DNA from 3 places in the Proteiniclasticum sp. C24MP genome. Region 2 is predicted to be linked to each of the others. Evidence: predicted binding sites of a transcription regulator. Region 2 holds the regulator's gene; each other region holds the start of a gene.
What was found. Region 2 encodes NrdR, which represses ribonucleotide reductase genes. Its sites were predicted from a motif close to CACNANATNTNGTG; they were not measured.

Region 1 (6,789 bases), on a different contig from region 2:
TCCCTGTTTCCCTGCAGACCGTCTTTGTGGTGATCTCTGCACTGATTCTAGGCAGAAAGGCATTCTATGCGCAGCTGATCTACGTCCTTCTGGGACTCATGGGATTACCGGTCTTTACAGGCGGTGGCGGCATCGGATACATCTTCACCCCCACCTTCGGCTATCTCCTGGGCTTCATGGCCGCAGCCAGCATCATGGGTGCGCTCAGAGAAAGACTTGAAAGAATCGGATTCTTCAGACTGGCCCTCATCGCTCTTCTGGGACTTGTGGTGATCTACGGATTCGGCGTCTCCTATCTGTATCTCCTGAAGAATCTGATCCTCACAGGAACACCCATGGCTCTTTATGACGCCATCCGCTATGGTGCACTTCTTTTCCTGCCCATGGATACCCTGTGGTGTCTCTTCGGCGCACTGCTATCAGAAAGACTGCTGAGGCATCCGTATTTCTCCAGGCGCTGATACAGCGAAACATGGAGGATGCCAAAAAAAACGAAAACCAGAAGGTCCCTTATGCTGAACTGCTTCCGCATAAGGGACCTTTCTCAACATGCTCGTTTTTCTTCAGAGCGGACTCTCTCACCGGATCTGCTTTATGATGGAACCGAAGAAGTACTGCACAGTTTCCAGGCATGAAAAAAAGAACACTCGCTTCAAGTGTTCCCCCTGTCTTCTTTGCATATGAAGTTCAACTATTCTTATCTTCCACTGTAGATAACCGCTTCTTCATCATGGCCGTTCTCTTCCAGTATGTCTATGACCGCATAATGAATATCTTCTCCATAGAGCTCGTTCCCTATGGTCTGAAGCTTTTTCATCACTTCTTCTGTCAGCATTTCGATCTGGGAAACGGATATTTCCTTTCCGGAAGCCGAAAAAACTTCCTTTACTGAATCCTCAAGGATTCTCTGATCAAACGCTTCAATGGTCTTGTCTTTCTTCATCACTATTACCTGCTCCATCTGCATTTCGATCTCATCTCCATCCACTATATATTGTGCTATCACACACCTAATAATACTACATATAGGTGAAATTGTAAACAACATATCACTCCCTGTGGTGCAGGAAAAGAGAAATGAATTCATCGCTTCGAAGCGATTGCTGCTGACCCTCATTTCCTGTGCAAAGGGAAGAAACCTGGATCGTCCTTACACAGTAGCGTTCCAGGTTTCCGCATGATATTCTCTCTATAAGGCTTTTGCTATGGCGATATTGGCGATGGTTGTGATGTTGGAACGGATGTCCATCTCAAAGATCTCATGGGCATTTTCCACGTAGGATTTGGAGATGTTCAGTGTACCCGCTGTGATGAATTTCTTCTGCACTGGAGATGCCTTGGTCACAAGATCGCCTACTTCTTCAAGGGATTCCTTGTATTTCAGATCGGAAATCTTGCTCACAAGATCCACCTTGATGTCTCTTGTCTTGCCCTTGATGAGATTTTTCTTCTCCGCCAGGTCATAAGCGACGCGCAGGAGCATGTAGTTTCTTTCTGTGATGAGCTTCTCATCCTCTTTCAGTGTGTTCATGACATATCTCAGCGCTTTTGATACATTGTTCAGATAGATGGCTGTGGTTTCCGTACCCACCAGGAATGCCAGAAGACTTCTTAACGTCGTCTCCAGGATCTCCTCCTCCGTCTCTTCACCCAGATCCAGGAAGGATCCGTCCGCCTGCTGGTTCTTCGCCAGTACTCTCAGGAGATTGTCACGATCATACTTGATGGCCATTTTCGCTTCTTTATGGGTCATTCCCGATGTTGCCATCTTCTCTCTGATGTTCACATCAAAGCTGTAGGCCGCTTCATCAAGGAAGTATCCTCTGGCCAGATTCTTCATGGTGGATTCCGTCATATCCATAGGCACAATCCTGTTGAGACCGATACCCATGACAGGGTCTTCCATGGTCTCCAGCATCATGAAGCTGGTTTCGGACGAGATGATGGAATTTTCCTTGGACAGTTCAAGAATCTCCTCCTTGATCTGTTCCTGTTCCACGCCGCGTGCGAATCTTTCCTTCTCCACCAGAGACTCAATTCTCTTTCTTGCCCACACCTTCTGAATCAGCTTGGAGTTCTCTTCGATTTCAAGCTTATCCAGGTCGATGTGCATGGTATAGTCCACATCATCCACCACACCCTTGATATCGATGCTGCCGCTGATGCTTCCATCCACCAGGGCGAAGATGGTGAACGGTTCTCTGTCATAGAGGTAGGTGATGGTTCCCGGATAGGTCTTTTCAATGATCATGTCTCCGAAATCGATCTCCGTCACATCCAGCTGCGGATTATGAATTCTGTTGAACTGTCTCAGTATGATGTCATCGATTCTTTCCCCTTCATCGATGAATTCAGGTCTTCCGTTGCCCACTTCAGCAAGCTTGTTGATGAAGAAGCTGTTCACTTCCGTATCCATGCCGATGGGGAAGATTCTGTTGTTTTCGATGTTGGTCCGCACATATTCCAGCACTTCATCCTCATCCACGACATTGTCATCTGTGAAGAGGAAAATGGTGCACTCTGCATCTTCTTCATCTGCTTCTCTTATGGCATCCTTCACCGCTTCGAAGGTGCAGTCCCCTTCTCTTGTGGTGAGTCCTTCGATCCACTCTGTGGCTGCAGCCAGGTTTTCCTTGGTGAACTTCACTTTGCCGCCGCTGGAGAACTTGTACACTTCCTCGTTGTAGGCGATGAGATTAAACGTATCGCCCTCATCCAGGCTTCTCAGCGCGATGAGCACGGCATTTTTCGCCTCTTCCAGCTTGAACCCCTCCATGGATACGGAAGTATCCAGAATGAAGGAATAGTTGGTGGTATATTCCACAGGAATGTCTGGAAGAACAGGCGCCAGTTTCAGCATGAGAATGGACTTCTCCATCTCATCTTCATAATAGCTGTAGCCCATGCCTGCAGCAATCTGAGGATGCACTTCCTTCATGGTCAGAATGAAGTCATGGTCCAGTGTCTGGGCTTTTGTCACCGTGATCTTGGATAAGGTGTCATCTTCTCTTTCCACCTTGATCTTGTGACTTGGCGATTTGAATTCCATTTCCGAATAGGACTCCACCAGAAGGGACAGATAGAAATCCACTTCTTCCGCTTCTTCCTCCTCCTCATCTTCCGTGTAGTAGATGGGATCCACCACCGACGGAATATACAGAGAAAGCGTGTCATCTTCATAGGTCAGCTGATCCATGTAGCTGATGCGAAGATTCACTTTCTCGTTGGGGAGAATATTGCCGATGGTCACGGTAAAGTATTCATCATCCTTCTGTTCCAGCGTGAGCGTATTGATTCCTTCCTCTCTGCTTTCCTCCAGCGTCCGGAGAACCGCTTCGCGTTCCTCCACCATGGCTTTCAGATTTCTTCCACCCAGATTCACTTCTATCCCTGTTATGAGGGAAGTGGTGGGCACGGGAAAGCTGTAGACCCCTTCGATGTTGTCTCCTGTCGTGTTCTTGTAATCCTGGGAAATGGTGTATTCTATATACTCTCCACAGATATTCCCGGTGACTTCAAGACGGTTCAGTTTCACCTTCTTGTTGTCTCTTGTAGAAAGGCCGTATTTTTTCAGCATTTTTTGTACCTCCTTGAAAGGCAATCTATTATTTCTATTATAAGCTATTGAGGTATCAGGTTTAAAGGGAAAACGCAATTAATTCTGGGAGAAATCCCGACCATCCCACTGGACCCTCTTCCTTTTCTTCTGAGCTTCGTGCAGAAGAGGCCATTCCAAAAGGAATCAGCCTCTAGCATTCAGATATATTCTGTCCTGTATCAGAAGAGTGCGGATACGCAAACACGCGCTATTTCCATAGACTGGTCCACATGGATTTCCCCTGCCGCTTGGACTGATACATGGCCCGGTCCGCTCTTTTCACCGCATCGGTATAGGCGCTATCTTCTTCGATGAATCGAGTCGTACCTATGGAGATGGAAGCGCCGATAGTCCCTTTCTCCGCTTCTATGGATATTTCATCGACCTTTTCCTGAATCCGTTTCACGCAAGTTCTGATTCCTGCCTCTGAAACCTGATGTAATAGACAGATGAATTCATCGCCACCCCAGCGGATGATGACGTCACGCTCAGCCAGTGCAGACTTCACCTTGCCTGTCACCTCCACAAGTACGCGATCACCGATTTCATGACCATGCTCATCGTTGACACGTTTGAAATTATCGATGTCAAACATCAGAATCACCGGTGCAGTGCCACTGACATGATATTTATCAAAGTAAAGCGACATCATATTCTCACCGGAACGGCGACTGCCGGCACCGGTAAGAATATCAACGTTCAGTTCACTCTCCAGTTTCTCCATGGATTTTCTGAAGTATTTCTCATTGACCACGTAGAGAACCAGAAAACCTATGGCGATGGCCATCACGGAATAAATGAGAAATAGTGCGATATTATCCGACAGACTCGCATCACTTTCCGCACTTACATGGGCCACTCTGTCTTCAATGTCATCCAGATGAACGCCCATGGCGACGATCCAGTCATAGGGCTCATACGCCTTTGCATAGGTGATCTTTTCCGAAATGATGTCCGAATTCAGCTTTTTGAAATGATAACTGAAAAAGATCTCTCCGGATGCTCTGATTCCCTCCAGCTCCGTAAGATACGGGAAATTCCCCTGGGCATCCTCCATACTGGTGGACAGATAGCTCCCTTCCGTATCCTTGAGATTCGGATGAATCCTTCTGATGGCATAGTTCTCGCCACCCTCATACTGAAGCACTTCGTTCACCCACATATAGGAATCATTGGAGAATTCCTGCTTATGGATCACTTCACGAATCTCCTCCTTGACCACCGCATCGATGTAATCCTCATGGACGCCGAACACGCCTACGAGATTCCCATGTTCCACTCTTTCAGATGCAGCGAGGCAGGACCCGATTTTCTCCAGGACAGGTCTGTTCTCTTCCTCCTCTGGCAGATTCTCATAAAGAATCTCCTCTGTATCCTTGTAGTAAAGAACAGCCGTCCACAACCCTGCATCATTCTCATCCTGAAATCTGCTGATATAAAATGCCATGAACTCCTCCTCGGATAGATTCTTCTCATCCTGAAGCCTTCGCAGTCGCTGCTCTGTATTGAACTGATACAGCTTTGTTTTCGTTTCCTTCAGGGTATCCAGTTCCAGAATCAGATTGTTCACCGTATCCTTCAGATAGTCCTTTTTCAGATTGATGGCCATCTCTTCCATCTGCTTCGTATATATTTCCTGGGTTTTTTCATGGGATGCTTTATGAATGAAAATCATGGCCAGTGTCATGATGCCCGAAATCACAACTACCATCAGACGATATCTGTTTCTCAATTTAACCTTGTTCCCCCTTGTTCCTGTCCATGCCTTTCCTGTGATTCATGAAAACCTGATCCTCAGAAATAGATGACCCTATCATTTTCCATGAATCATATCATTCTGTATTCTCCATATCGGTGTTTTCCTAAAAAAAATAAGCGCATCTGCGCTTATTTTACGGCCTGGCATAAGGCCAGGCTCGTAATTTGAGACTACTTTGGCAATGGAACAGATTGCAGGGAATACCCCCTCGTCAACGGCTCCATCCCGCTTCATCTCATGGATACCGTTTCCGATATCACATATTTATTTTATAAAAATATGGTAATAAAATCAATAATTATCAAGAAAATTAGCATATTATCAATATACTCTTAACCTGAAAATTACATTGATAGTATGTGTAGTTCCAGTAACTACTAAACTTTATCTTCTGTCTTCCATATTGATGATTTTCGTCTTGTGCTCATGATTCCTGATATGCTTTTCGCAATACTCATAGTTTCCTTCACACTTGGAACAGAATCTGAATTCCATATTCGGATCGTCCTTCTCCGTGATGCCACAGACGGTGCACTTATGTATGGTGCTCACTCGGGTGGTCAGCTTGGCTGATTCGATGTTTCTTCTCATCTGCTGGGTCTTGCTTTTTCTTTTTCTGTCCTTCATGAACCCCGGACCGAAGAAGATGAAGAAGTTCAGAAGTGAAATGATGATAATGATTCTTACGACCCAGTTTGATGTGATGAACTGGAAAAGCACCGTGGCCGCATAGATGTACCCCAGATACTTCACCTTCACAGGAAGAATGAAGTAGATGTTCACCAGAGAGTCAGGGAATGTGCTGGCGTAAGCCAGAAACAGCGTCATATTCAGATACATGGTTGTGGTAAACCCTATGGCAAAGCCCACCAGGATGGTGAAGAACAGTCCCATGAAGTAGTAGGTGTTGAATCTTGTGGTTCCCCAGGCCATTTCCAGTATTCTCCCGATATAGTAGTAGAAGAACAGGCTGATGAGTACAAAGAAGCTGCTGGAGCCCGGTATAAAGATGAACGTGATGACCCTCCAGATCTGACCTTGCAGAATCAGTTCTCTGTTGAAAAAGAGCATCTGAGAAAGCAGTCCGTTGGAAGCCATATCCACAATGAAAACCAGAAACGATCCCATCATGATATACTTCATCAAGTCTCTGATGGCGAATCTGGCCACGAATCTATCCAGTTTGTCTAAAAATCTCATGTCATACATTCCCTTCATTTGGCATTTAGCCATTGTTATAGTTTATCTTATATAAATTACTTTAAATTCCTCTTAAGACATAGTCATTTTAACATAATATTGAGGTTTACATGAATAATTCACCTGAAAATTTTAAAATTCCCGGATTCTATACTATAATGAAAGAAAAGAATACTCTTGAAAGCGGTGAAAAACATGAAAGCTGTAAAAGTAATTGTGGATATTGTATTTG
Region 2 (6,789 bases):
ATCAGTCTCAACCTTGTGGACTGGATGAGACAGTACTCTGAAGAGAAAAGCGAAAGTTATTTGCGAGGATTCCTGGGCAGAATGCTGTTTTCAGGAGAAGAGGCTCTGAAAGAAGCCAATGTGCTTTCTGGTGGAGAAAGAGTGAGATGTATGCTTTCAAAGCTGATGCTTTCAACAGCAAATCTTCTGATTGTCGATCAGCCAACGAATCATCTGGACCTGGAGTCCATTACTGCTGTCAATAACGGGCTCATCGATTTCAAAGGAGTGCTGCTCTTTTCAAGTCATGACCATCAGTTCAGCCAGACAGTAGCCAACCGTGTCATTGAAGTCACTCCAGAGAGCTTCTTTGATAAACTCTGCAGTTTCGATGAATATATCGAAAACAGGGAAGAAAGAAAAGTTTCATAAAGAGGTAACCCCGAATGCATATGCATTCGGGGTTTTTGCCAGGCAGCATATTATTTATAATGAAAGAAATATAATCACGGTACCTATGGAAATGTTTACAGAAAAGCGTTATATTAGAAAAAGAATAGGTATAGTTGAGATGATAATGTCTCTAGAATGGGGTTAGATTTGAAAAATGAAACACAATCACTGAAAAAGACGCAACTGAAGGATTATACTCTGATTTTCTTTGGAATCATTCTTACAGCAGCTTCCATCGTTTATATTTTCACTCCCAACAGGCTTGCTGCGGGAGGGGCACAAGGCATAGCTCTTGTGATCAATCATCTAACAGGTATAAACAGCGGACTTCTCATGATTCTTATTAACGGGATGCTTTTCATAACTGCATTCATGCTCATAGGCACAAGTTTTGGAGCAAAAACACTGTTCTCCTCTCTAGGCCTTTCTTTTGTGGTATTCATAATGGAAAGATATCTTTATTTCGGACCACTTACTGACAATCTGATGCTTGCCACAATTTTCGGAAGTGCTCTTATGGGAATGGGCGTAGGAATCATTCTCAACAGAAATGCATCCATTGGTGGTACCAGTCTCATTGGGAAAATCATATCTAAGTTCACGTATCTGGATCAGGTGAATTGTATTGTAGCCACCGATATTCTGGTGACTCTCTTTTCCATGGTCGTATTCGGAATTGAAATTGGTCTGTACCAGCTTCTTTCCGTATATCTCACCGGTGAGATCATCAATAAAGTCATTGATGGAATCACCTACCGCAGAGAAGTCATGATCATAAGTGAGAAAAGAAACCTCATCATGAAGTATCTGATCAACGACATGAAAAGAGGGGCTACACTTCTGAATGGAAGAGGTGGCTTTACGGGAAAGGATACAGAAATTATTCTGACCATACTGACCAGAAGAGACTTCATCAAGCTGAAGCTCTACATTCGTAAAGTGGATCCTCAGGCTTTCATATCTGTGAACATTGTGGCTGAAGTATCAAGCGCATCCACTGAAAGTCCTCTGGCTTGAAGAAATCGCGCAAAAGTTACAGAATTGAATGAATTATGTGAAATAAATTATTAATTATTGAATTTTGTTTTAATTATTGAAGAATAGAATGTATAATTGAATTATATATTTTTTAGGGAGGTATGCTACAGTGCAAACGGACAACTTTATAATAGGGCTTGATATCGGTACTCAGTATATAAAAGCATCTGCATCTTCGTTGCAGGATAATACCCTTATGTATGGATCCGTTGTTGAATCACAGGGAACGGATAAGAACGGCATTACAGATATCAAAGCTTTGAGCAGCGCAATCAAAAAAGTGATAAATAAACTTGAAGTCAAAATTTCAAGAAATATTTCTACCGCATTTGTATGCATTCAGCCGGAATATGTCAAACTGATAGACACACAAGGTCACGCATCGGTTATAAGCGATGAGGTTACCCAGTATGAGATAGATAAGGCTCTTGATGGGGCTCAGCTCATTTCGCTGGAACCGGATGAAGAGATTGTGGATGTTATTGTAAATAAATACTATGTGGATGACACAGCATATAAGGATCCATTAGGAGTAAAAGGAAGACATCTGGATATAAGAGCGCAGCTGGTCACTGCGAAAAAGGAATATGTTGAATCCATTTATGATGCCATGGCCAATGCCAAGCTGAAAGTGGCAGGAACTGGACTTGGAAGCGTTGCGGCATCAAGCCTGCTTCTTTCCAGAAGAGATCTTCAGAATGGCGCCATATTAGTTGATACCGGTGCGAACATGACCAGAGCCACTCTTTTCAAGGACAATCGACTGGTGGACTCTGATGTGATTAATCTGGGTGGAAAGAGCATAACCAGAGATATCGCCATAGTCATGAAGACATCACTTCTTGAAGCGGAAGAAGTGAAAAAAGGATATGCGAAAGATCAGCTGACGTTAGATGATGAAAAATACAATCTCATTGAAGAAATCATCAAAGCCAGAGTTGAGGAAATTATGTCATTCGTTGAGCGTTTCTGTGAAAAATATGCGGCGGACGAAGGGATAAAAAAAGTCGTGATTTATGGTGGTGGTTTATGCGGATTCACCAATATCAATAAATTATATAAATCTACGATGAATAAGTCCACAAATTTTGTTACATCTGATATAATAAGGGATGATAGTGTGTTTAACATCCAATCTGGTGGATTAGCCTATCATTTGTTGACTGCGATTCATTGCAAAGGGGCCATAGATGAAATGGTCAGGTCGGATAATGAAAGTGTTGATGAGAGAAGTAAGGAAGCCATGAGCGACGAAGATTTTTTCAGGAAATATCAGAATCAGTTCAAGACACAGAAGGAAACGGATACTGAGGGCGGATATGATTCAGATGACGATTATCTGGAAGAAGAGAACTTTTTCGATAAAATCCGTGAATGGTTCATAAATTTTAAAAATAAGATTATTAATAAATAAGGGGGAATTAAATCGTGTTAGATTTTGATTTTCAGATTCAGGGCCCAGCAGAAATAAAGGTAGTAGGTTGCGGCGGCGGAGGAAACAACGCTGTCAATAGAATGATAACAGAAGGGTTAGGGGATGTAGACTTTATCTCGATCAATACAGATAAACAGGCACTTCTACAGTCCAATGCTACGCATAAGATTCAGATCGGAGAAAAACTCACTAAAGGACTAGGAGCAGGTGCGAATCCGGAAATCGGAGAGAAAGCGGCGGAAGAGTCAAAAGAAGAAATCATGGCAGCGCTGAAGGGTGCTGATATGGTCTTTATTACTGCTGGAATGGGTGGTGGAACAGGGACAGGTGCTACACCGGTAGTTGCTGATATCGCCAGATCCATGGGGATTCTCACTGTTGGAGTGGTTACAAAGCCGTTTAACTTCGAAGGTAAGACCAGAATGAAGAATGCTGATGTAGGTATTCAGAAGCTCAAGGAAAAAGTGGACTCATTGGTTACGATTCCAAATGAAAGACTGCTTATGATCGTGGACAAGAGAACAACATTCAAAGAAGCTTTCAACAAAGCGGATGATGTTTTAAGACAAGGTGTCCAGGGGATTACGGACCTGATTACAGAAAACGGTCTTGTTAATCTTGACTTTAATGATGTCAGAACAATTATGCTGAATAAAGGACTGGCACATATGGGTGTTGGTTATGGTAAAGGTGAGAATAAAGCGGTTGATGCGGTCAAACAGGCGATTTCTTCACCACTGCTTGAAACTAAGATTGACGGAGCCACTGGCATTCTCCTGAATGTAACGGGTGGAGATGACCTGTCTCTTCTTGAAATCAATGAAGCGGCAGAAGTTGTAAAAGATGCAGCTGACCAGGATGCGAACATCATCTTCGGTGCTGTCATTGATCCTAAGCTGAAAGATGAGATCAAGATTACTGTTATCGCCACAGGCTTTGATGAGGTTAAAGTATACACCAGAGAAGAAGAGAAGAAGCCTGAAGTGAAAGAAGAAGTTAAACTGGAAGCAGAAGGCGAGAGCAAGGATCTGGAGACTGCTGAAGATCAGCTGGAGATTCCAGCTTTCCTGAGAAACAGATACAATAAGTAATTGAGGTGTAGCCCATGAAATGCCCGTTTTGCACTTTTCCTGAGAGTAAGGTCATCGATTCAAGGGCAATTGAAGATAATTCTGCAATAAGGAGAAGGCGAGAATGTCTCTCCTGTGGTAAGAGATATACAACATTTGAGAAAGTGGAAGATATCCCGATTTTGGTTGTGAAGAAAGATGACAGCAGAGAGAACTTCGATAAGAATAAAATTATCGTAGGGCTTATTAGAGCATGCCAGAAACGTCCGGTTTCAAGATTTCAGATTGAAGAAATCGCTTCAGACATCGAAAGAACCATCTCCAATAGCATGATCTCGGAAATATCCTCCGAAGAAATTGGAGAAATGGTTATGGACCGTTTGAAGGAAGTGGACGAGGTAGCTTATGTCAGATTTGCTTCAGTGTACAGACAGTTCAAAGACATCAATACGTTCCTGACTGAAATCAAGAATCTGATGGGAAATGAAAAAGTGAACGAGTCGAAAAAGAAAAACAATAAACTATAATACAATAACATTGATGTGCGATATAGAATCAGAAATGATGATATGTGGCACTTTTTGTTGTATGCGGTAATTTATGGGAAACAGCTTACAGCGAGAGAAATCGCGATTCGCGTTAATTCTAGGTAAATTGGGTGTTATTCAATTGTAATGAATTTGTCTTTATGGTTAAATTAAAGAGAATAGAAAGGGAGTGAATGGCTTTATGGCTAAAGATAAAGTGCTGATTATTGATGACGAAGAACATATTGTTGAACTCATTCGCTATAACCTGGAAAGTGCAGGATATGATGCGATAGAAGCATATAATGGAACAGATGGAATAAAATCCGCAAAAACAGAAAAACCCACACTGATTTTACTTGATGTGATGCTTCCGATGATGGATGGTCTGGAAGTATGCAGAAAACTGAGAAAAGATGATGCGACGAAGCATATTCCCATTATCATGCTCACAGCAAAATCAGAGGAGATTGATAAAATTCTGGGTCTGGAGCTGGGTGCAGATGATTATATCACTAAGCCGTTCTCTGTGAGAGAACTTCTTGCTCGTATTAAAGCCGTTCTCAGAAGAACAGGCACAGAACTGGAAGAATCTTCGATATTCACATTTTCTGATGTCACAATCGATTACGACAAGCATCTGGTCACAAAAAGCAATGTGAAGGTCGATCTGACTTTAAAGGAGTATGAACTCCTTGATATACTGATCAAAAACAGAGGAAAGGTTCTGAAGAGAGACCTTCTATTAGATAAAATCTGGGGCTACGAATATGTCGGTGAGACAAGAACGGTGGATGTCCACATAAGGCACTTGAGGCAGAAACTGGAAGATGATGATAAAAACCCTGTGTACATTGAAACCGTGAGGGGAATCGGTTACCGGTTCAATGATCTGGAATTATGAGCAGAAGGATCATAACGACTTTTCTGGCGAGTATTATAGTGGCGATGTTCTTTCTGACCTCCGCCTTTCTCATCATTTCCAACCTGCAGAAACTGGAACTCGTGTCCGATAAACTCGAGACGAACAATGAAGTCCTGATGAATTATATGGAGGCTACGGACATCGATCCGATCATTTTATTGAGAAGTGCGAACAAGTCCTTTCGGATGACGCTGATTGATGAAAGAGGGAATGTGATTTTTGATTCATCTGGAAAAGAAACTTTTGAAAACCATCTGCTCAGAAAAGAGATCGTGGATGCTTTTTCTTATGGAACAGGCTCCGATGTAAGGGTTTCGGAATCCTTAGGGATTCAGATGGTTTATTTTGCAAATCTTCTTCCGGATGGCAGATATATTCGAAGCTCCATGGAATCCGGATCTCTGGATTTGGGAAACCAGTTCACCAAGTATATGGCAGTGGCATTTGTGCTGGTAATCGGACTGGCTTATTTCCTTGCTCAGAGAATTTCGAATTATCTGGTTGAACCAATCAACGAAATGACCTTTGCCACAGAGCGGATAGCAAATGGTGAATATACAAGAAGAGTCAGTGTCAGAAGAGACGCTGAATTGGGTAAGCTTGGCATAAACTTCAACAATATGGCAGCGCGACTTGAAAGTACATTTCTAGAAAATCAGGATAAGCAGAACCGATTGGAAGCAATACTAAAGAGTATGAATTCAGGTGTGTTTGCATATGATAATCAGGATCAGATCATCATGATCAACCCGTTCTGCAAGGAACTCTTCGGAATATACGGTGATGTCATCGGTAAAAACATTTATGATATCAAAGAACTGAGAGATCTGATTTTCATGCTCGAAACAGAAAAAGATGCAGTGGAAGTCCGCATTGAAAAACCGATCAGAAAAGACATCCGGATCAAATCTGCTGAAATATACGGAGATCGTGTGCTGAGGGTTGGTACAGTTGTTGTGCTGGAAGATATTACGGACTTGAAAAAGCTGGAAAAGATGAGAAGTCAGTTTGTCGCGAATGTCTCGCATGAGCTGAAGACTCCATTGACCTCGATAAAGGGTTTTTCTGAAACACTGAAGTTCGTGAAAGACGATGAGACACGTAATAAATTCCTGGATATCATCAATGATGAAAGCGAGCGTCTGACCAGGCTTATTAATGATATTCTTACCTTGTCCACCATCGAACAGACGAAAACCATCAAACACGAAGAGATTGATGTGGCAAAAGAAACAGAAACGGTCTATCATCTTCTGTTACCCAAAGCAGAAGCGAAAAACATCACGCTGAAACTTACTCAGACAGAGCCCATTATGCTTTATGGAGATCGGGATAATTATAAACAGCTGATTCTGAATCTTG
Region 3 (6,789 bases), on a different contig from region 2:
ATGTGAAGAATATCGATCAGGTCCTGAAGGACATGATTCAGAAGGAACTGGACTCTTTCAACGCTTAATCAGGGAAACGTGAAAACAGCTGCATCACTGCAGCTGTTTTCTATGTCTTCATCAGATTTCTATAATTTGATGTTTCTATCCAGTGGCTGTGATAAGGAGATAAAGGTATCTGTTCTCTGCACACCACTGATGATATTGATACTATTGAGCAGCAGATCCTGCAGATGAGCGATATTCTTACATACAAGTTTCGTAAATATAGAATAATCTCCTGTTGTATAATGCAGTTCTACAATTTCATTGATATTGGCCAGTTCGTCAATGGCTGCCTGGAAAGAGGAACTCTTGTCCAGGTAGATGCCCACGAAACAGCAGACGTCATAGCCCAGTTTAGGCATATCCAGCAGAATCTTCGTTCCCTTGATAATGCCAAGGTCTTCCATTTTCTTCATTCTCACGTGAATCGTACCGCCGGAAACATGACACACTCTTGCAATTTCAAGATATGGTGTTCTAGCGTCCTTGATCAGAATTTCCAAAATCTGAAGATCTAAATCATCCAAATTGATTCCAGTATTACTTGTCATAATGCACCCCCATAATTCGATATAACTTATTATATCAAATAAAATGACATAAAATAGTAATATCGTAAAAAAAATATTCTTTTTCCATGGAATTTATAATACACAATTTTTAACAATTTGTAAAGAAGTGTTTTTCGGGTTACAAATATTACTGTCTTGATTATTAAGCTGGAATGGCATAAAATAAAAAGGAATTGAGGGAGGTTTTAACTTGAATTGGACGAATCTGTTAATCATCTTTGCTATGTCTATTGCTATATTCTTTGTTTACTCCATAGTGAACATCAACTATTTAAGCAAGCTTAAAGTAAGCAAATGGACAGTCCTTGTAGTATCGCTGGTGTTCCTGTTTATAGGTCTGATCATTCCGGCATATACCGACAACCTGATCATACACTATATTCCGACTGCGATCTTTGTGTTCTTTTTCCTATGGTACTCTGATCTGTCCGGACTATCGAAGATCGGTGCACCGAAGAACAGAACAGCTGCTACAAACACAACTACAATCAGACCGAAGGCAAAGCCAAACAAACTGAAGTATGTCGATGAAAAAGACATCGTGAAATCGGAAGAAATAAAAGGGAAGAACAAGCTTTTCAAGAAAAAACAGAAATAATTTCTTTATAATTCTACAAGAGATTTTTTGAGCAGATATGGAAACATGTCTGCTTTTTTTATATGAAAAAGTCGCCGCATCGGAAAGATGCGGCGACTTGCTTTTATAGAAATTCTATTTTATGAACAGCCTGTGGTTGTTCCGCAGTCGAGACAGACCTTGCAGGTTCCATTCTTGACCATTCTGGTACTCTGACAGGTAGGGCACACAGAGTCATAGAGCTTCTCGCCGTTCTTCTCTGCGTCCTTTATGATGTCTTTCACATCACTCTCATCCACAACCATGGACAATTGTTTGATGTTCTCAGTTTCATAATAGTTGTTCACGAATCTGGATCTTGATCTGGTCAGCACATCATTTTCTTCCGGCTTGATCTGAACTCTGGAGTAGTCTCCCAGTTCGATGTCAATGACCTTGGAAATCAGATCTGAGATGGAGCTGACGTTCTTGATGTAAGGATGCTTGGATACGAAACCGTACGGCTCGTATTTCTGACCCCTCAGCATTTTGGAAATATCCTTTGGCGGGATATGATACTGAAGCATAACTGAAACAGTTTTTGACAAGGAATTAAGCAGTCCTGTAATCAGGGTTCCTTCTCTGTCTGTTGTCATGTAGATTTCAGAAATTTCGCCTCTGGCATTTCTGTTGACTGTGACATAGACTTTTACATCATCAATCTGAGCTGGGTGGGTATGTCCGGCACGAATACCGTTCATCTTCTCTCTTCTGTTTCCACCGGCATTCAGCTTCGGAAGATTTTTCTTCGCTTCTCTGGCGTACTCCAGAAGCGCATCATAAGTGAGATTTTCCAGTTCCAGATTCTCATCATGATGATCGATCTTGGTATTCAGCGGTTGTGCGAACTTGGAACCGTCTCTGTAGAGTGAAATTCCCTTCACACCAGTTTCCCATGAACGGATATGGACTTCCTTGAAATCTTCCACAGTGGCACTGTTTGGCAGGTTAACAGTTTTTGAGATTGCACCTGATACAAGAGGAGTCAAGGCTGCAACCATGAGCACATGCCCATAGTGCTGGATGAATCTCTTTCCTGTTCCGCATACATTAGCTGTATCAAAGATCGGATAATGTTCTTCCTTCAGATGAGGTGCACCCTCGATCTTTCCGTCAGCAACCATACCATCTTCTTCTCTTCCGATGTAGGCCATGATGTCCTTGATTTCTTCCTTGGTGTAGCCAAGGTTCTTAAGCGCCACTTCCACAATAGGGTTGGCGATGGTCATGAATCCGCCGCCTACAAGCTTCTTGTAGACTACGTGGGAGAAGAAAGGTTCAATGGATGTGGCTGCACAGTCCATGGCGAAGGAAATCGTACCTGTTGGCGCAATGACACTTACCTGAGCATTTCTGTATCCGAACTGTTCACCGTGATTCACCGCATCCGCCCAGGACTCTTTCAGAACATCTGAAAGTTCTGTCTGGCCGAGTTCCATAAGAAGACCATGGTTGATTCTGATGGGCTCATAGTGAAGCTCTTCCAGGTCACTATCCAGAGCGCCAGCCACTCTTGCATGGTTTCTGATGACTCTGTTCATGTACTTGCTGTTCAGATCATACTTTTCAAAGGGTCCAACCGCTTTTGCCATCAGAGCGGAAACCTTGTAGCTTTCCCCTGTAATCAGTCCCATGATACCCGCTGACAGCGCTCTTGCTTCATCCGAGTCATAAGGAAGGCCTAAAGCCATAAGCAGTGAGGCGATGTTCGCAATACCAAGACCTGTTGTTCTGAACATATAGGTCTTTCTTGCAATATCCACAGTAGGGAACTGTCCCCAGTTGATGGAGGATTCCAGAAGCAGCTGATTCAGTCCGATCATATGCTTCAGACCCTTGACATCAAGCAGGTTCTTCTCCACATCATAGAATCTGTAGACGTTCAGTGAGGCAAGGTTACAGCTTGTATCATCCAGGAATGCGTATTCTCCGCATGGATTTGTGGAATTCAGACTGTTGTGCTTTGCCCATAGATCACCATCTTCCCCTGCAGGGCATGTATGCCAGGCATTGAATGTGTCAGTGAACTGAGGTGCCGGATCTGCGGATCTGCAGGCGGCATCGTTGAACTCTTCCCATAGCTTGGAGACTTTGATCTCTCTGTTTACGGAATCATCCACTCTACCTCTGAGGGTGATTGTTGCATCAGGATCATTCTCCAGATTCTTCACTTTTCTCATGAATTCATCAGAGATACGTAAAGAGTTGTTTGAATTCTGACCGGATACGGTTTCGTATGCTTCTCCGTCTATGTCAGCATCATATCCCATCTTCGCCAGAGCGCGGACCTTATCTTCTTCCTTCGCTTTCCAGAGGATGAACTGTTCGATTTCAGGGTGGTCCACATCAAGACAGACCATCTTGGCTGCTCTTCTTGTGGTTCCGCCTGACTTGATTGCTCCGGCATTTCTGTCAAGGCCTTTCAGGAAGCTCATAAGTCCTGATGAAACGCCTCCGCCTGTGAGTTTCTCACCAACGGCTCTGATATTGGAGAAGTTTGTTCCAGTACCGGATCCGCCTTTGAAAAGCTTTGTTTCTGCAACATACTGTTCAGAAATGGAATGTTCTCCCAGAAGCTTGTCTTCAATGGATAGGATGAAACAGGCAGATGCCTGTGTTCTTGTATAGGTGTCCTGTGATTTCACGACTTTCTTCTGCTTCGGATCATAGTAGTACAGGTCATTCTGACCACCTGTGATGCCGTAGCTCTGCTTCAGTCCTGTGTTGAACCACTGAGGAGAGTTCGGGGCGTACATCTGATTCAGAAGACCGTATACCATTTCATCATAGAATATGTCCTTTTCATCCTGTGTCTTGATGATGCCTTCATCTGCCAGAGATTCCATCCAGAAAGAAACCATTCTATGCGCGACCATCTTCATGGAATCCTCATAACCGGATTCATTGTTTACACCAGCTCTTCTGAAATACTTCGAAGCGATGATGTCCACGGCATTCTGCGAATAATGAGCAGGAAATTCCAGTCCTTTCATTTCCACAATGACTTTGCCGGTCTTATGGTTTTTCAAGAGAACATCTCTCTTGCTCCAGTCAAATAAGTCATAAACAGTTTTGTCTTTATTATTATCCAGCTCTTTAGTATAATAACGTTTGAACAAGTCTTTAATATCCTTCATTGCTAACCTCCCAAATAATTGACGATGAATTAAGTATAATACTATATGTTGTGCAAAGCAATACTCAAAAACACAATATGTAGATATTTAACAACTTGACAACGCGAAAAAAAGGGGAAAAGAAATTACAGGATTTAAAAGAACTCAAAAAGACCAAGGGAAAGCGTGTTTCATCGGATAAATTTGCACTGAACTTACAAAATTTGAGGAAAATGAGGTATGATGATTAAAGAATTTAAAGGGGTCAGACCCGAAATACAGGAAAATTGTTTTATTGCGGAAAATGCGACACTCATAGGAGATATCAGAATAGGCGAACAATCTTCCGTCTGGTATGGTACGGTGATCCGCGGGGATGTAGCGCCCATACGCATTGGCAGACAAACCAATATACAGGACAATTCCATCCTCCACACAGACAAGGGACTGACGCTGACCATCGGAGATCATGTGACTATTGGGCATGGATGTATCATACATGGCGCATCCATCTTGGGAAATTCCATCATCGGTATGGGCAGTATCCTTCTGAACGGTTCTGAAATCGGTAAAAACACCATGATCGGGGCAGGGAGCCTTGTTACGGAAGGAAAAAAGATTCCTGAGGGAGAACTGTGGATGGGAAGACCTGCAAAATTCGTAAGAAAATTGACGATTGAAGAAATCGTGAAATTAGAAAACTCGGCAAAGCACTATTTTGACTATGCGATGGAGCATAAAGGAGACAGAAATGATTAAGTTTGGCGATTACAATATGTTGAAGGTGAAGCGAGAAGCTTCCTTCGGACTTTATCTGGACAAGGAGACAGGGAACACTTCAGATGATATTCTACTTCCCAATGGGAACATCGTCGGGGACACCCCGAAAATAGGGGACGAAGTCCAGGTGTTCATTTACAGGGATTCCAAGGACAGACTCATTGCAACCATGAAAAAGCCTAAGGTTACTGTAGATAATTTTGCAGTGCTTAAAGTAACTTCCGTAACCGAGTTCGGTGCGTTCATGGATTTCGGACTGGAAAGAGATATTCTGGTACCGAAAAGAGAAATGAAATACACCATGGTGCCCGGAAACGAATACCTTGTATTCATCTATGAGGATAAGACCGGTCGTCTGGCAGCTTCCACAGAAGTCGGCAGATACCTGGATATCCCTGAAGAAGAACAGTATCAGGTGGGGGAGACCGTCACTGGCATCGTGTATGATAAACAGACCAACGGCACACTGGAAGTGGCCATTGAAGAGAAATATATGGGCATCGTGCTGAAGAATGAATACTTCACGGACATCAATCCTGGAGACAGAGTCACAGGAACCATCAAGAGAGTCCTTGAAGATGGAAGGATCAGCTTCACCCCCAGAAAGAAAATGATCGAGGCGAAAGAGGAGCTCTCTGATACAATCCTTGATTATCTGAAGGAACATGACGGATTCATGCCTTACAATGATAAGTCCACACCGGATGAAATCAGAAAGCAGTTCAACAGCAGCAAGAACTACTTCAAGATTTCTCTGGGAAATCTGATGAAAAAAGGACTGATCAGACAGGATGAAAAGGGAACCCATCTGAAATAGAGACCCTACACGGAGGAGGACATAAATTGATAGAAACAGCAAATCCTACAGGAATGAGCAGAGAAAAGAAAATGAAGAGCGCACTTCTCTTCGTCAAGGCACAGCTGAAAAACGAAACAGACACCTTGGCGAATCTGGCCAATATCAGCGCTGTGATCAATATGTACATGGATGATATCAACTGGGTCGGATTCTACCTCATGAAGGAAGGGGAACTGCTCCTCGGACCTTTCCAGGGGAAGCCCGCCTGCAACCGCATTGAGATCGGCTCTGGAGTATGCGGAACCAGTGTGAAGGAAAGGAAAACCCAGATGGTGGACGACGTACTGGCCCTTGACAACCATATCGCTTGTGATTCCGCATCCCGTTCCGAACTGGTGGTGCCAATCTGTAAAGAGGGAGAAGTCTTCGGCGTACTGGACATCGACAGCCCCTCTCTATCAAGGTTCACGGATCTTGAGAAGACCTATATGGAAGAACTCGTAGCGATTCTGGAAAAATCTCTGTAAATCAGACACAACATCTTCATGAAAAAAGATTGAGCCGTTTTTCTTCGGCTCAATCTTTTTTTCACATTTTCTTCTGCAGTTCCACGATGGTATTGAATTCGGTATACAGCAGGTCCAGAGTTTCAAAGATCCTCATAGCACCTTCGGAATCCTCAGAAGGATAAATCTTCAGATGAGGCATATACTTCACCTCATCCTCCTCGCTCGTTTTCAGGAAATCGAGATTTTTCAGTTCTTCCGTGAATTTTCTGAACTCCATTAAATCATGCTCCTGCACAATCACTTTATAGGTGTCTTTTGTATAGCAGCTGTCATAAGCCAGGTGCGTCATGAC

Region 1: a site for NrdR is predicted at 1,018-1,031, ahead of ACHAL6_RS05085 (ATP cone domain-containing protein). Genes of this name have one in related genera too.
Region 3: a site for NrdR is predicted at 4,410-4,423, ahead of ACHAL6_RS07855 (vitamin B12-dependent ribonucleotide reductase). Genes of this name have one in related genera too.

The regions. Positions count from the first base shown of each region.
Region 1 is NZ_JBINJW010000004.1:28,438-35,226, reverse strand. It holds gene ACHAL6_RS05090 (biotin transporter BioY) at 1-461, shown strand, start outside; gene ACHAL6_RS05085 (ATP cone domain-containing protein) at 698-1,006, opposite strand; gene ACHAL6_RS05080 (VIT and VWA domain-containing protein) at 1,190-3,577, opposite strand; gene ACHAL6_RS05075 (diguanylate cyclase) at 3,807-5,330, opposite strand; gene ACHAL6_RS05070 (hypothetical protein) at 5,742-6,557, opposite strand; gene ACHAL6_RS05065 (DUF6954 family protein) at 6,753-6,789, shown strand, end outside.
Region 2 is NZ_JBINJW010000006.1:126,064-132,852, forward strand. It holds gene ACHAL6_RS07000 (ABC-F family ATP-binding cassette domain-containing protein) at 1-411, shown strand, start outside; gene ACHAL6_RS07005 (YitT family protein) at 580-1,449, shown strand; gene ftsA (cell division protein FtsA) at 1,580-2,884, shown strand; gene ftsZ (cell division protein FtsZ) at 2,899-3,996, shown strand; gene nrdR (transcriptional regulator NrdR) at 4,011-4,502, shown strand; gene ACHAL6_RS07025 (response regulator) at 4,705-5,406, shown strand; gene pnpS (two-component system histidine kinase PnpS) at 5,403-6,789, shown strand, end outside.
Region 3 is NZ_JBINJW010000008.1:58,634-65,422, reverse strand. It holds gene ACHAL6_RS07870 (lysophospholipid acyltransferase family protein) at 1-68, shown strand, start outside; gene ACHAL6_RS07865 (Lrp/AsnC ligand binding domain-containing protein) at 129-596, opposite strand; gene ACHAL6_RS07860 (hypothetical protein) at 808-1,215, shown strand; gene ACHAL6_RS07855 (vitamin B12-dependent ribonucleotide reductase) at 1,335-4,370, opposite strand; gene ACHAL6_RS07850 (gamma carbonic anhydrase family protein) at 4,593-5,108, shown strand; gene ACHAL6_RS07845 (S1 RNA-binding domain-containing protein) at 5,101-5,946, shown strand; gene ACHAL6_RS07840 (GAF domain-containing protein) at 6,000-6,455, shown strand; gene ACHAL6_RS07835 (hypothetical protein) at 6,517-6,789, opposite strand, start outside.